DNA from 2 places in the Burkholderia anthinoferrum genome. Region 1 is predicted to be linked to the other one. Evidence: riboswitches for the same ligand, from Rfam matches in the RefSeq annotation. Region 1 holds a riboswitch; the other holds the start of a gene.

What was found. A riboswitch is a leader RNA that binds a small molecule or an ion and turns the genes downstream of it on or off. The one in region 1 is predicted to bind thiamine pyrophosphate.
Region 2: linked by a shared signal. The riboswitch ahead of thiC (phosphomethylpyrimidine synthase ThiC) and the one ahead of C5F75_RS17235 (FAD-dependent oxidoreductase) in region 1 are both predicted to bind thiamine pyrophosphate.

The regions. Positions count from the first base shown of each region.
Region 1 is NZ_LFZP01000045.1:147,903-155,310, forward strand. It holds gene thiE (thiamine phosphate synthase) at 1-1,118, opposite strand, end outside; gene C5F75_RS17225 (thiazole synthase) at 1,115-1,930, opposite strand; gene thiS (sulfur carrier protein ThiS) at 1,969-2,166, opposite strand; gene C5F75_RS17235 (FAD-dependent oxidoreductase) at 2,199-3,335, opposite strand; TPP riboswitch at 3,561-3,684, opposite strand; gene C5F75_RS17245 (ABC transporter ATP-binding protein/permease) at 3,956-5,725, shown strand; gene C5F75_RS17250 (SDR family NAD(P)-dependent oxidoreductase) at 5,722-6,498, shown strand; gene C5F75_RS17255 (MFS transporter) at 6,625-7,408, shown strand, end outside.
Region 2 is NZ_LFZP01000039.1:50,587-57,994, reverse strand. It holds gene C5F75_RS12980 (AAA family ATPase) at 1-364, shown strand, start outside; gene arfB (alternative ribosome rescue aminoacyl-tRNA hydrolase ArfB) at 361-765, shown strand; gene C5F75_RS12970 (sensor domain-containing phosphodiesterase) at 818-2,098, opposite strand; gene C5F75_RS12960 (DMT family transporter) at 2,599-3,525, opposite strand; gene C5F75_RS12955 (hypothetical protein) at 3,665-3,919, opposite strand; gene C5F75_RS12950 (glycine zipper 2TM domain-containing protein) at 4,131-4,343, opposite strand; gene thiC (phosphomethylpyrimidine synthase ThiC) at 4,573-6,504, opposite strand; TPP riboswitch at 6,629-6,745, opposite strand; gene C5F75_RS12940 (pentapeptide MXKDX repeat protein) at 7,013-7,300, shown strand; gene C5F75_RS12935 (cytochrome b/b6 domain-containing protein) at 7,377-7,408, shown strand, end outside.

The sequences.
Region 1 (7,408 bases):
TCAAATTGTCCGGCAAAGCACTGCTGCAGTGCAATAAGCGCCGTCCGATAATCGGCCGCGCCCGTGACCGCGCTGACCACCGCGACGCCGCCGACGCCCGTGCCCAGCACGGCCGGCAGCGTGTCGAGCCCGACCCCGCCGATCGCGACGAGCGGCGCGCGCGCCCGGGCGAAGCGCGCGTAGCGGGCAATCCGCGCGAGGCCCTGCGGCGGCGCGGCGACGGCCTTCGTCGCGGTCGCGTACACGGGGCCGAGCGCGAGATAGCTCGGCCGCGCGTGCAGCGCGCGCAACATCTCATAATAACCGTGGCTCGAAAGTCCGAGCCGCAGGCCCGCGCGCGCGATCGCGGCCAGGTCGGCCGTTTCGAGGTCCTCCTGGCCGAGATGGACGCCGTACGCGCCTTCTTCTACTGCGATCTGCCAGTGATCGTTGATGAACACGCGCGCATCGGGATAGCGGCGCCCCGCCGCGACCGCGCGCGCGATTTCCCGGCGCAGCGCGTCCGGCGCCGCATCCTTCACGCGCAATTGCACGGTTCGCGCGCCGCCGTCGAGCACGCGCTCGACCCATGCGGCGCTCGGCACGACCGGATAGAGGCCGAGCCGCGCGGGGCACGGCGCGAACGCCGGTTCCGGCGCAGGCGGCAGCCCGGCGACACGCGGGAATCGCGCGGCATCGACCGGCCATGCGTCGGCGGCGCGCGTCTCGTCGCCGTCACGCCACGCCAGCGCGAGCACCAGCGCGTCGACCGGCGCGAAGCCGCAATCGAGGAACGCGGCGAGCGCCGCGATCCAGTCGTCCGCGAGCGGATGCGCGGCGTCGAGCGCGTAGCGCACGCCGGCCGCATGCAGCACGGCGCCGCCCTCGTCGAATTCGATCGCCACCGCGTCCGGCGACGCAGGCCGCGACACGGCCGACGCACGCGCCTGCGCGGCACGGTCGCCCGCCGACACGATCAGCACGTCGCCGTCGGCCGGCACGTCGGGCGCCGCCACGCAGAGCCGCCACGGCGCCGCGCCACCCTCCGGCCAGTCGCCGAGCCGTGCGCGAATCCGCTCGGCCGCTTCGGCCAGTTCGTCGGCGGGCGGCCAGAACGCATCGGCGAAGCGCGCGCTCATGCGCCGCCCCCGTCCTGGTGCCAGAACGGCATCCCGACGACCGGCGTGCTCGCGTGCGCGGTCTCGCGCGCATCCATCGGGCCGGCGAGATACGCGGCGCGGCCCGCCTCGACGCCCTGCGCGAACGCGCGCGCCATGATTTCCGGGTGCGTGGCCTGCGACACGGCCGTATTCAGCAGCACGCCGTCGAAGCCCCACTCCATCACCTGACACGCGTGCGACGGCACGCCGAGCCCCGCGTCGACGATCAGCGGCACGTCCGGCAGCCGTTCGCGCAGCACGCGCAGACCGTACGGATTCACGACGCCCTTGCCGGTGCCGATCGGCGCGCCCCACGGCATCAGCGCCTCGCAGCCGACGTCGAGCAGGCGCCGGCCGATCACGAGATCCTCGGTGCAGTACGGCAGCACCTTGAAGCCGTCCTTGACCAGTTGCGCCGCGGCTTCGATCAGCCCGACCGGGTCGGGCTGCAGCGTGTAGTCGTCGCCGATCAGTTCGAGCTTGATCCAGTCGGTATCGAATACCTCGCGCGCCATGTGCGCGGTGGTCACCGCTTCGGCGACGGTCTGGCAGCCGGCCGTGTTCGGCAGCAGCGGCACCGCGTGGCGCTTGAGCAGGTCGAAGAAGCCGGCTTCGGCCGTGCCGCCCGTCATCTGCCGGCGCAGCGCGACCGTCACCATTCCGGGGCGCGACGCGGCGATCGAATCGGACAGCGACTGCAGCGACGGATAGCGCGACGTGCCGAGCAGCACGCGGCTTGCGAAGGTTACGCCGTACAGCGTGAGCGCGTCGGCGGAGGTGGGGGACGTCATGTCGTTTTCCTGGAAGAGCGGGGACGAACCGGCGGCGCTCAGCCGCCCGCGACGGGGTGCACGACGTCGAGCTTGTCGCCCGCCGCGAGCGCGCGCGCCGCATGCTGCGTGCGCGCGACGAAGTTGCCGTTCAGCGCGACCGCGTACGGCGGACGCGCGCCGTACGCGGCCAATGCGTCGGCCACCGTCGCGCCGTCGGGCAGCGTCAGGGTCTGTTGATTGATCTGGATATCCATGAGGCTCGGTCGGATTCGGTCGGCGGCGCGCGTCAGGCCGGCTGGCGCGCGTCGTTACGGTGATGAAGCAGGGTCGGCCAGCGGGCGGCGGCGCGCCACGCGGCGAACGCGTCGGGATCGCCGAGCGCGCCGCCGAGCGCGGCCTGCGCGAACGCGACGGCCGCCTGCGCGACTTCCGGCGCGATCATGAAGCCATGCCGGTACAGGCCGTTGACGGCGAGCGTCGACGCGCCGTCCCAGATCACGGCCGGGCGATGATCGGGCAGCGTCGGCCGGCATTGCGCGTTGAGTTCGAGGATGCGTGCCTCGCCGAACGCCGGATGCACGGAAAACGCCGCGCTCAGCAGTTCGAGCGCGGAACGCACGCTGACGGGCGACATGTCCTCGCCCTCCACCTCGGTCGCGCCGATCACATAGAGATCGTCCTGCTTCGGCGCGACGTACAGCGGATAGCGTGGATGCAGCAGCCGCACGGGCCGCGTGAGCCCGATGCCGGGCGCATGCACGCGCGCGACCTCGCCGCGGATGCCGCGCAGCGCCGGCAGCGCGGGTTTCGCGCCGAGCCCGCGGCAATCGATCGTGAAATGCGCGGCGGGCGGGTTCGTGTCGTCGACCGACGCGTGCCAGTGCGTTTCGACGCCGCGCTGCGCGAGGCCCGCCGCCAGCGCGCGCAGCGCCTGACGGTTGTCGAGCTGGCCTTCGCGCGGCAGCAGCAGCCCGCGTGCGAAGCGGCCCGCGAGCGCGGGTTCGGCCGCGTCGACCTGCGCACCGGCCAGCGTCACGAAGCCGCCATCGAACAGCTCGGCCGGCGCGTTCGCACGCACGCGCCGCTCGAACAGCGGCGCCTCCGCGCGGTCGGCCTGATGCCAGACGACGAGCGTGCCGTGATGCTGGAAGAAGACGGGGTCGGGCAGTTCCGCTAGCCACTGCGGCCAGCGCGCGAGCGACGCGGCGCCGAGCTCGGTGATCAGCAGCTCCGCGCTCGCGGCTTCCGCGAGCGGGGCGAGCATCGCGGCCGCGACCCACGCGGCCGACTGCTCGCCGTCCGGGCCGCCGCGCTCGTAGAGCGCGACGCGAAGGCCGTCGCCGGCGAGCCGCCATGCGATCAGGCGGCCGACGAGGCCGCCGCCGAGCACCGCGAAATCGGGCCGTGCGTCCCGGACGTTCATCGCCCGCCCTCCGCGCGCTCACGCGCGACGAACGTCGACGCGTGCGCGCCGCCGCATGCGAACGCACGCGACATCGGGCCGGGAACCGGGCAAAAGACTGAAGATTGTGCGGTCATCATTCCTTCCGTAACGCGCAATGCGCGTACCCAAAAGGACGAAACCGGCAGCAAAGGCCGGCCGGGCGGGACTCGGGCGCTGACCATGTGGGATGGCGGCCAGCGCGGCCCGGCGGGATCAGAAACTTCCCTCGCCGGTATTACCCGGATCGGGTGCGAAGGGTCTTTCTCAGCCTCGCCGCGCTGCCCGGAACATCCGCCGGCTGCGTCACGAAGCACCCCTGTTTCGTCGTCGGCCATTAGACCATAAAAGCGGAAAGCGCCGCAAACTGTCCCCGTTGCGGCAAATTCGCCGGCGTGTTGCGCCGCTCTGGCACAATGCCCGCAGGCCGGCCGCGCGAGCGGCCGGTTGCCGCGTCACCGCCGGTTTTTAAGTGCCGTTTAAGACGCACGGGCGACCATCCGGACGCCCGCCGTCAGTCGGCGCCGCGCCCCGGCATGCCGTATCGCGGCGCGCGCCCCGGTTTCACCCGGCCCGCGCGCCGGCTCATCATCAGGAAGCACATGACCCAATCGATCGATCCCGTCCGCTCCGCCTCCGACGCGCCGCAGGACGAGCGCCCGGTATCCGCATGGAGCCTCATCAAGCCCTACTGGGTGTCGTCCGAATGGAAAATCGCGTGGGGGCTGCTGGTCACGATCATCACAATGAACTTCGCGAGCGTATGGCTAAGCGTGCGCTTCAACGGATGGTACGGACGATTCACGAACACATTGCAGGCAAAGGATGCACAGCACTTTCCACATCTGATGCTGGAATTCTGTGCCATCGCGTTTGGCGCCATTATTCTGTTCGTGTTCCGCCGCTATCTGACCCAGATGCTTTCGTTCCGCTGGCGGCAATGGCTCACTAACCGATTCCTCGATGAATGGTTGAATGACCGTGCGTTCTATCGGATCGAGCGGGACCGATTGACCGACAACCCCGACCAGCGCATCACCGATGACCTTCAAGCGTTCGCAACCACTTCGCTCTCGCTGTCGCTTGATCTGTTGTCGACTGTTGCATCGCTTGCGTCATTCACCGTGATCCTGTGGACCCTGGCCGGTCCGCTGACCGTTCCGATCGGTGGTACGTCTATCGTCATTCCGGGCTACATGGTGTGGGTCGCTGCAATATATGCGCTAGTTGGCTCTTACCTAATGCATCGGGCCGGCCATCCGCTTGTGTCGATCAACTACCAGCAACAGCGTGTCGAAGCCGACTTTCGCTTCGGTATGATTCGCGTACGAGAAAACGCCGAACAGATCGCGTTCTATGACGGCGCCGATTTCGAAGGCAATAATGCGCGACAACTTTTCGGTCGAATCCGTGACAACTGGTGGCGACTGATGAAGTACACAATGCGGCTGAACTTCGTGTTGAATTTCTACAGCCAAGTCGCGAATATCTTTCCGTTGATCGCAGCGGCCCCCGCATACTTCGCAGGTGCCTTCTCGTTCGGAACACTGATGCAGATTTCGCAGGCCTTCGGTAGTGTCAGCGACTCGTTTTCGTGGTTCATCAATAGTTACGGCTCGCTCGTCGAATGGCGCGCCACCGTCAACCGTCTGCGCGAATTCAAGCGCGTGATGGGCACGTCGCACCTGAAGGAAAGCCTGTCGCCCGCGACCGAGCACGGCGGCATCAACCTGCACTACATCGACGCCGCGAAGCTGTCCACGTCGTCGCTCAAGCTCGCGCTGCCGAACGGCAACGCGCTCGCCAACATCGGCGACGTCACGATCGAGCCCGGCTCGCGCTGGCTCGTGGTCGGCAAGTCCGGTTCAGGCAAGAGCACGTTCATGCGCGCGCTCGCGGGCCTGTGGCCGTTCGGCGACGGCGCGATCGACGCGCCGGTCGGCGCGCGGATGATGTTCGTGCCGCAAACGAGCTACTTGCCGATCGGCACGCTGAAAGCCGCGCTCACCTACCCGGCGACGCCCGACACGTTCAGCGACGAAGCGTGCCGCGACGCGCTGCGCGCGTGCCGCCTCGAGGATTACGTCGAGCGCCTCGACGAAACCGCGCACTGGACCCGCGTGCTGTCGCCGGGCGAGCAGCAGCGTCTGGCCGGCGCGCGCGTGCTGCTGCACAAGCCCGACTTCCTGTTCCTCGACGAAGCGACCAGCGCGCTCGACGCCGACAACGAAGCGCGCCTCTATCACCTGTTCGCCGAACGGCTGCCGAAGGCAGCGATCGTCAGCATCGCGCACCGCGAGTCGCTCGCCGCGTTCCACGTCGGCACGATCAACGTCGAGCGCGTGAACGACGACGACAAGGTCGCCGCGTGAGCGCACGCGCCGCGCACGTCGCACGGATCGCGCTGATCACCGGCGCAGGTTCGGGGATCGGCGCGGCGCTCGCGCGGCGGCTCGCGGCGCCCGGCGTCGCGCTGGCGCTGCATGCGCGCGGCGCGGACGATGCGGCACGCGCGCGGCTCGCCGACGTCGCCCATGCGTGCACGGCGGCCGGCGCGGAATGCCTGACGCTGACCGGCGATCTCGGCGAGCCGGGTGTTGCCGCCGCGCTCGTCGACGCAGCCGCCACGCGCTTCGGCGGGCTCGATCAACTCGTCGCGAACGCCGGTTTCGCCGCACGGCAATCCTTTTCCGATCTTTCCGCGGGCGCGCTCGCGTCCGCCTTCGCGGCGATGCCCGGCGCATTCTCCGCGCTCGCGGGCCGCGCGCGGCCGCTGCTCGAAGCGTCGGCCGCACCGCGGATCGTCGCGGTCAGTTCGTTCGTCGCGCACCGCTACCGCGCCGATGCGCCGTTCGCGGCCACCGCCGCCGCGAAAGCGGCGCTCGAATCGCTGGTGCGCACCGCGGCCGCCGAATTCGCCGCGCACGGCATCACCGTCAACGCGGTCGCGCCGGGCTTCACGCGCAAGGATCACGGGCCGAGCGCCGGCAACGCCGCCGCGTGGACGCAGGCCGAACAGGCGACGCCGCTCGGCCGGATCGCCGAGCCCGGCGACGTCGCCGCGCTGATCGCGTTCCTGCTGTCGGACGCGGCGCGCCAGATCACCGGCCAGGTCATCCACGTCGATGGCGGCCTGACGCTCTGACGCGTCTTCGTCCTCCTGCTTTTCCGCACGCCCCTGCATCCGCCTTTTTGGCGCGCAAGAACGCGCCCGTAAAATAGCCGCGACGCGGCAGCGCGGGACCAGACGAGGCGACAGGGGGCGGCAAGCATGCAGGCATTCCAGTGGTTCAACGAACTATCGACGCGCGAACGCCGGACGCTGTATGCCGGCTTCGGCGGCTATGCGGTCGATGCGTTCGACTTCATGATCTATTCGTTCCTCATTCCGACGCTGATCGCCACCTGGGGCATGACGAAGAGCGAGGCCGGGATGATCGCGACGAGCTCGCTGATCTCGTCGGCGATCGGCGGCTGGGTCGCCGGCATCCTCGCCGACCGCTACGGCCGCGTGCGCGTGCTGCAGTGGACGATCGCGACGTTCGCGCTGTTCACGTGCCTGTCCGGCTTCACGCATTCGTTCTGGCAGCTCCTTGCGACGCGCACGCTGCAGGGTTTCGGTTTCGGCGGCGAATGGTCGGTCGTGACGATCATGATGGCCGAGACGATCCGCTCGCCCGAGCATCGCGCGAAGGCCGTCGGCACCGTGCAGAGCAGCTGGTCGTTCGGCTGGGGCGCGGCCGCGATCCTCTACTGGGCGTTCTTCGCGCTGCTGCCCGAGCAGGTCGCGTGGCGCGCGTGCTTCTGGATCGGCATCGTGCCCGCGCTGTGGATTCTCTACATCCGCCGCAACGTCAGCGATCCCGACATCTACACGGCCACGCGCCGCGCGCGCGACGAAGGCCGCGTGTCGGGCCATTTCCTCGAGATCTTCTCGCCGCCGCACCTGCGTGCGACGCTGTTCGGCAGCGCGCTGTGCACCGGCATGCTCGGCGGCTACTACGCGATCACGACGTGGCTGCCCACCTATCTCAAAACCGTGCGCCACCTGTCGG
Region 2 (7,408 bases), on a different contig from region 1:
CGGCATTGCGCTGCCCGACGCGCACGGCGTGCTGCGCGTGTGGTTCCGGCGCGCGGACGGCACCGTGCGCGCGGTGTCGCCGGCCGCGTTGCCGCCGCACGAGACGGCGTTCGCGCTGACGGTGCACAAATCGCAGGGCTCGGAATTCGACGAGGCGGCGCTCGTGCTGCCCGCGTCGTTCGGCCGCGTGCTTACGCGCGAGCTCGTTTATACGGCCGTCACGCGCGCCCGCACGCGCGTGCAGGTGATCGGGCCGCGGCGCGTGCTGGCGCAGGCAGTCGCGACGCGCACGCAGCGCGATTCGGGGCTCGCGGCCCGCATCGACGAGGCGCTCGCCCGGCGCCGCATGGAGGTTTCGCGATGATGATCCGCTACACGCTCGATCCGGCCGAGGTCGAATGGACCGCCGTGCGCGCGCAGGGCGCGGGCGGGCAGAACGTGAACAAGGTGTCGAGCGCGATTCATCTGCGCTTCGACATCCGCGCGTCGTCGCTGCCGCCGGTGCTCAAGGAGCGGCTTCTCGCGCTGTCCGACCAGCGCATCACGCGCGACGGCATCGTCGTGATCAAGTCGCAGGAATATCGGACGCAGGAGAAGAACCGCGAGGCGGCGCTCGCGCGGCTCGATACGCTGATCGGCAGCGTCGCGTACACGCCGCGTGCGCGGGTCGCGACGCGGCCGACGCGTGCGTCGAAAGAACGGCGGCTCGAACACAAGTCGCGCCGCAGCGTGGTGAAGTCGGGGCGAGGGAAGGTGGTCGACTGACGAACGACGGGCCGGTGCTCGTCGCGAGCGAAGGTCCGCCGCGCGCGGCCCGCTAGCGCATCACGGTTCCGGCGCTGTCGAGCACGAAATCGACGCAGAACACGACGAGCCGGCTCTGCGCGCGGATCGCGACGGCGGCCGTATAGCAGTCGCGGCCTTCCGTCAGCGAAAAGTGCGGGCCCATCAGCGCGACGCGCCCGGGGGCGGCGATCGCGCGCTGGAAATACGGGCGTCGCGACCAGTTGCTGTGGGTCTCCGGGAACAACGGGGCGAGGCGGGTCGCGCTCGCCTGACTATCGTCGAGCGGGGCGCCGATCGACGGCAGGAACTGTTCGCCCGTCTCGTCCGTGACGAACACGCGACGCGCGGCAGGCACCGCGAATACGCGCTGTGCGGCGTCCTGCAGGTTGCCGCTCGCCGAAAACGCGGCCGCGCCGCCGAGCACGAGGCGTTCGATCGCGTCGAAGCCCGGCTGCCCGGCGGCCACCGGCGTGTGCCGGCGGGCGATGAAGCGCCGCCACGCGGCGTCGAGCATCGCGGGCGCCGCCGCGCTCGCGTGCGCGATCGATGCATCGGGCTGACCGAACCGGAAACCCTGCACGAAATCGATGTCGGCTTCCATCAGCGCCTGCAACGCGTCGTCGCTTTCCACGCCTTCGGCCAGCACCATCGCGCCGGCCTGGTGCAGCATCGACACGAGGTGATGCATGATGCGGCGATCCTCGGCCGAGCTGGTCGAACGCTCGACGAGCGAGCGGTCGAGCTTCACGATGTCGGGTCGCGCCCGCCACACGCGGTCGAAGTTGGAGAAGCCGGTGCCGAAATCGTCGATCGCGATCAGGAAATCGCGATGCTGGATCATGTCGATCGTGCGGGCGAGCGCGGCTTCGTCGCGCGCCGGCTGCTCGACCACTTCCAGCACGATGCGGTTCGGCGGCAGCGCGAAATGCCGGCATAGCGCCTCGACGAACTCGCGCTGCACGAGGCCCGTATCGAGCACGCGCGGCGTCACGTTCAGGAACAGCCAGCCGTCGCCGATGCCCTGCGCGACGAAGTTGGCCGTGTGCAGGCAGCGCGCGAGCCGGTCGAGCAGCAGCGCGTCGGCGTCGCCGCGCGTCTTGTCGAGCAGGGCGGTGGGCGACGCCAGCGCGCCGTTCCCGTCGACGACGCGCAGCAGCGCCTCGTAGCCGACGACGCGCTTGTGCGTGATCGACAGCACGGGCTGGAACACGCTGCGCAAGGTCGTGGTGCGATAGGTGGCGAGCCAGCCGTGGGGTGTCGGCGTGAGGCGTTCGAGCAGGGCGTCGAGCGACAGGTCGCGGGTGGGCTTCATGTCAACGGTGCCCAGGCGGGGGCGGCGGGGTGTCGACACTCCGCCACGCCGATGCAGCCGCATGCGCAGGCGGACGCGAAAGAACGTGGGGCATCGAGACTGCCTTCTGCGGATAAGTGTCCCGAGTGTAACGGGATTGCCGCGGCGCGCGTATCAGGGTAACTCCAGACGCAAACGCTACATCGCGATTCCGGCACGCGGGCGGCGGCGCGGCCGCGGGCGCCGCATGCGTGCGTACGGTGCATGATCGTCGCGAAACGAAGCGCGCCGCGGCCGCGGGCGATCATCCCGCGACAGGGCGTGATCGTGCGTCGTTGCCGCCCGATACGGGAAATCCCGGCGGCCGGCCGCCGCTGTCAGACGAATGAGACGAATGCCGCGCGCCGCGGTGCGATCGGCGGCATGTCGGCCAACCCGCGGCGCGCCGTCATCGGCATTGCCGCGCGGCGGCCACTGGGCTGCGGCCTGCGACGGTCCGTGCGCGCCCGGCGTGCCGATCGTCAGGCCGCTTCGCCGCCGCGGGGCCGGACGCCGGGAATCCGCTTGATCACGCCGGTCGCGAGCGCGGTGCCGACGAGCACGATCGCGCAGCCTTCGATCATCACGGCCGACACGTGTTCGCCGAGGAACAGCGCGCCCCACAGCAGGCCGAACACGGGGATCACGAACGTCACGGTAATCGCGCGGGCGGGCCCGATGTGCGCGATCAGGTAGAAGAAGATGAAATAGGCGATGCCCGTGCACGCGACGCCGAGCGCGAGCACCGCGCCCCATGCGTGCACGCCGATCGGCGCGGCCGGCCACGTCGCGATCGCGAACGGCAGCAGCAGCACGGTCGAGCCGATCATGCTGCCCGCTGCGTTGACGAGCGGATCGACGCCGCCGAGGTTGCGTTTCGTATAGTTGGCCGCGACGCCGTACAGCAGCGTCGCGCCCAGTGCGGCCGCCGCGGCGAGCGCGGTCGCGCCGGCGCCCGTGTCGCCGTGCGCGGTCGCGATCTGGTTCCACACGAGCGTGAGTACGCCGGCGAACCCGATGACGAGGCCGAGCGCGCGCGGCAGCGACAGCTTGTCCTTCAGCCACAGATAAGCGAAGAGCGCGCCCCACAGCGGCGTCGTCGCGTTGATCACCGACGTCACGCCGGCCGACAGCGTCAATTCGGCGAACGCGAACAGGCAGAACGGGATGCCGGAATTCAGCGCGCCGACGACGAACAGCGGCCACGCATGACGGCGCAACCGGGCGCCGAGATCGGCCGGTTTGAAGCGCGTCAGCGCGAAGCCCGCGAGAAACAGCGCGCCGATGCCCACGCGCAGCGCCATCAGCGGCGCGACGCCGAAATCGACCACGCCGATCCGGATGAACAGGAAGGATGCGCCCCACAGGGCGGCGAGCACGGTCAGCAGGAAAGCGTTTTTGGGCGACATCGATCGGGGAGGGCGGGACGGGATGCGAGGATCTTACACCGCGTTACCACACCGTCGTTTCACGATCGGATGAAACGACAAGAAACGGGAACGTCGCCGGTCGTGCCCGGCGGCGGGCGGCCACGCGCGGTGCGGCCGATCAGCGATGACGCCAGCCGCCGCGTCCGCCGAAACCGAAATTGAGCGACAGTGCCGGGCCCCAATAGCCGCCCCACGCCGGCCCATACGCAGGCGCCGGATAGTAGTAGGCGGGGGCCGGATCGACATACACGGGCGCGGGCTGTACCGGCGCCGGCGCCGCCGTGTAATAGCCTCCGGGATAGTAGGCGTATGGGTAATAGCAGCCGGCAAGCGTCGCGCAGGCAAGCGCCGAGGCGACGAAGGTCCTGTTCATGATGTGTCTCCGGCGCAGCCGGCTATCGGCAGATACTCGAAGCTTAGGCCGAGGACCGGTGACACGGTATGAGAAACGGTAACCGATCATTTCCGGTCAGCGGCCACGCCCTGCGGCGCTACATGCAAAAACGGCGCGTCCGCGGTGCGGAAGCGCCGTTGAGCCGATCGGCCGTGGCCGGATGACGCCCGGCCGGCCGGAGTCGGGCTGCTTACTTGCCGATCTGGTTACCGATGATGCCGCCGGCCGCCGCGCCGCCCAGCGTCGACAGCGCGTTGCCGCCGATCGCCGCGCCGGCGACGCCGCCGACACCCGCACCGATTGCCGTATCGCGCTGGCGCCGCGACATCGAATCGCAGGCCGACAGGCTGGCCACTGTCGCGACGAGGAGCGCGCATACCCCAAAACGCCGAATCGAATTCATGATCGTTGTCCTTGTGGTAGTGAACGGAAGGCGCGCGACCGACCGGCGGCCACGCATGACCCCAATCTACGCGCCGTCCTGCGGCGCTGCTGTAAGGACTTGTTAAGGCTCGCGCGGTTTCGTAATCAATTGTTTCCCCTGCGCCGGCAGGCACGCGACATGCGCAAAAAAGCCCGCTCGAAAGCGGGCTTCGCGCGGCGCGATGCGAGCGGTGCGGCTCGCGGCGCGCTTACTGGCGGTGGTAGATCTCGGCGCCGGTCTTCACGAACTCGACCGCCTTGACCTCCATCCCCTTCTTCAGCGCTTCGGTCTCCGACACGCCTTGCTGCGCCGCGAACTCGCGCACGTCCTGCGTGATCTTCATCGAGCAGAAGTGCGGGCCGCACATCGAGCAGAAGTGCGCGACCTTCGCCGAATCCTTCGGCAGCGTCTCGTCGTGGAATTCGCGCGCCTTGTCCGGGTCGAGACCGATGTTGAACTGGTCTTCCCAGCGGAACTCGAAGCGCGCCTTCGACAGCGCGTTGTCGCGCACCTGCGCGCCCGGATGACCCTTGGCGAGGTCGGCCGCGTGCGCGGCGAGCTTGTACGTGATGATGCCTTCCTTCACGTCGTCCTTGTTCGGCAGGCCGAGGTGTTCCTTCGGCGTCACGTAGCACAGCATCGCGGTGCCGAACCAGCCGATCATCGCGGCGCCGATGCCCGACGTGATGTGGTCGTAGCCCGGCGCGATGTCGGTGGTCAGCGGCCCGAGCGTGTAGAACGGCGCTTCCTTGCACCAGTCGAGCTGGAGATCCATGTTCTCCTTGATCAACTGCATCGGCACGTGGCCGGGGCCTTCGATCATCACCTGCACGTCGTGCTTCCACGCGATCTGCGTGAGCTCGCCGAGCGTCTTCAGTTCGCCGAGCTGCGCTTCGTCGTTCGCGTCGTAGATCGAGCCGGGGCGCAGGCCGTCGCCGAGCGAGAAGCTCACGTCGTACGCCTTCATGATCTCGCAGATCTCTTCGAAGTGTTCGTACAGGAAGCTTTCCTTGTGATGCGCGAGGCACCACTTCGCCATGATCGAGCCGCCGCGCGACACGATGCCCGTCATCCGGTTCGCGGTGAGCGGCACGTACTGCAGGCGCACGCCCGCGTGGATCGTGAAGTAGTCGACGCCTTGCTCGGCCTGTTCGATCAGCGTGTCGCGGAAGATTTCCCAGGTCAGGTCCTCGGCCTTGCCGTTGACCTTTTCGAGCGCCTGGTAGATCGGCACCGTGCCGATCGGCACCGGGCTGTTGCGGATGATCCACTCGCGCGTTTCATGGATGTGCTTGCCGGTCGACAGATCCATCACCGTGTCGCCGCCCCAGCGGATCGCCCACGTCATCTTGTCGACTTCCTCGCCGATCGACGACGTGACGGCCGAGTTGCCGATGTTCGCGTTGATCTTCACGAGGAAGTTGCGGCCGATGATCATCGGCTCGGATTCCGGATGGTTGATGTTCGCGGGGATGATCGCGCGGCCGCGCGCGACTTCGTCGCGCACGAATTCCGGCGTGATCTCGGCCAGCGCGTTCGCGCCAAAGGCCGCGGCGCCGAACGCCTGGCCCGGATGCTGGCGGCCCATCATCGCGGCGAGCTTCGCGCCGTTCGGGCCGCTCGACTTCAGGCTCTCGATGTATTCGGCGCGGCGCTGGTTCTCGCGGATCGCGATGTATTCCATTTCCGGCGTGATGATGCCCTGACGCGCGTAGTGCATCTGCGTGACGTTCTTGCCGGGCTGCGCGCGGCGCGGGTTGCGGTGCAGGCCCGGGAAACGCAGGTCGGCGGTGGCCGGGTCGGCCGCGCGCTCGAGGCCGTACCGGCTCGACAGGCCGGGGAGCACTTCGGTGTCGCCGCGCGCTTCGATCCAGCGCTGACGCAGTGCGGGCAGGCCCGCGCGGATGTCGATCTTCGCGTCCGGATCGGTGTACGGGCCCGACGTGTCGTACACGTAGATCGGCGGATTCTTCTCGCCGCCGAAGCCGGTCGGCGTGTCGGCCTGCGTGATCTCGCGCATCGGCACGCGAATGTCGGGTTGCGAGCCGGTGACATACACCTTGCGCGAATTGGGCAGCGGGGCGACGGCGGCGGCGTCGACGTGGGCGTCGGCAGACAGAAACTTCGGATTGGCGTTCATGCAATCTCCTGTGCGGGCGCCGGACAGGCGCTTCGGCGCTTGCCCGGAGCCCTTGACGAATGTGGGGCTCGAGCTAAGCAGGAGACAAGGCTTGGTGAGGCGGCGGGTTTCGTCAGAGGGATGGCGGCGAAATCCGTACGCTTCCCTGCGCTGGCATTATCCAGATCAGGTTCAAAGGGTATTTCTCACCCGCAATGCCGGTTGTTTGACCGAACGCATTGCAGGACCCCCGCGTTAGCAGCGCACACGATACACCGGCTTGGCGGTGGTTTCAACCGGGTGCGGATCGGATTGCGCCGGGCGATGGCCGGATCGCGGCCGCTGGTGCGCGCACGCTGCGCCGCAGCAAGCGCTGCGGTCGAACCGCGATGCAGGGCCGGACAGAACGGCCGAGCGGGGCAGTAGTCCGTTCCCTTTTTTCAGGCGCAAAAAATTTTCGTCATCGCTGTCATTTCCGTCCGCGTGCTCCGTCTATTCGGCTCCTTAACCCATGTATCGGAGAGATGTCATGAAAAAAGTATTCGTCGCCACCTGTATCGCCGCACTTGCCACGATCGCAACGGGGGCCTACGCGCAGAACGATGCGATGTCGAAGGACGGCATGTCGATGTCGAAGGACGCGATGGGCCACGACGCGATGTCGAAGGACGGTGCGATGGCGAAGGACGGCATGAAGAAGGACGGCATGAAGAAGCAGGCGATGAAGAACGACGCGATGAAGAAGGACGCGATGGGTCACGATTCGATGAAGAAGGACGACGCGATGAAGAAGGACGCCATGAGCCCGTCGAACTAACGAATGCGTGCGGGGCGCGACCGGCCGGTCACCGGCGCGCGTCGCGCCCCGTCACATCATCCCGGGAGTCTTCATCATGCAAACGGTCCCTGTCACTGATCGCGCGAA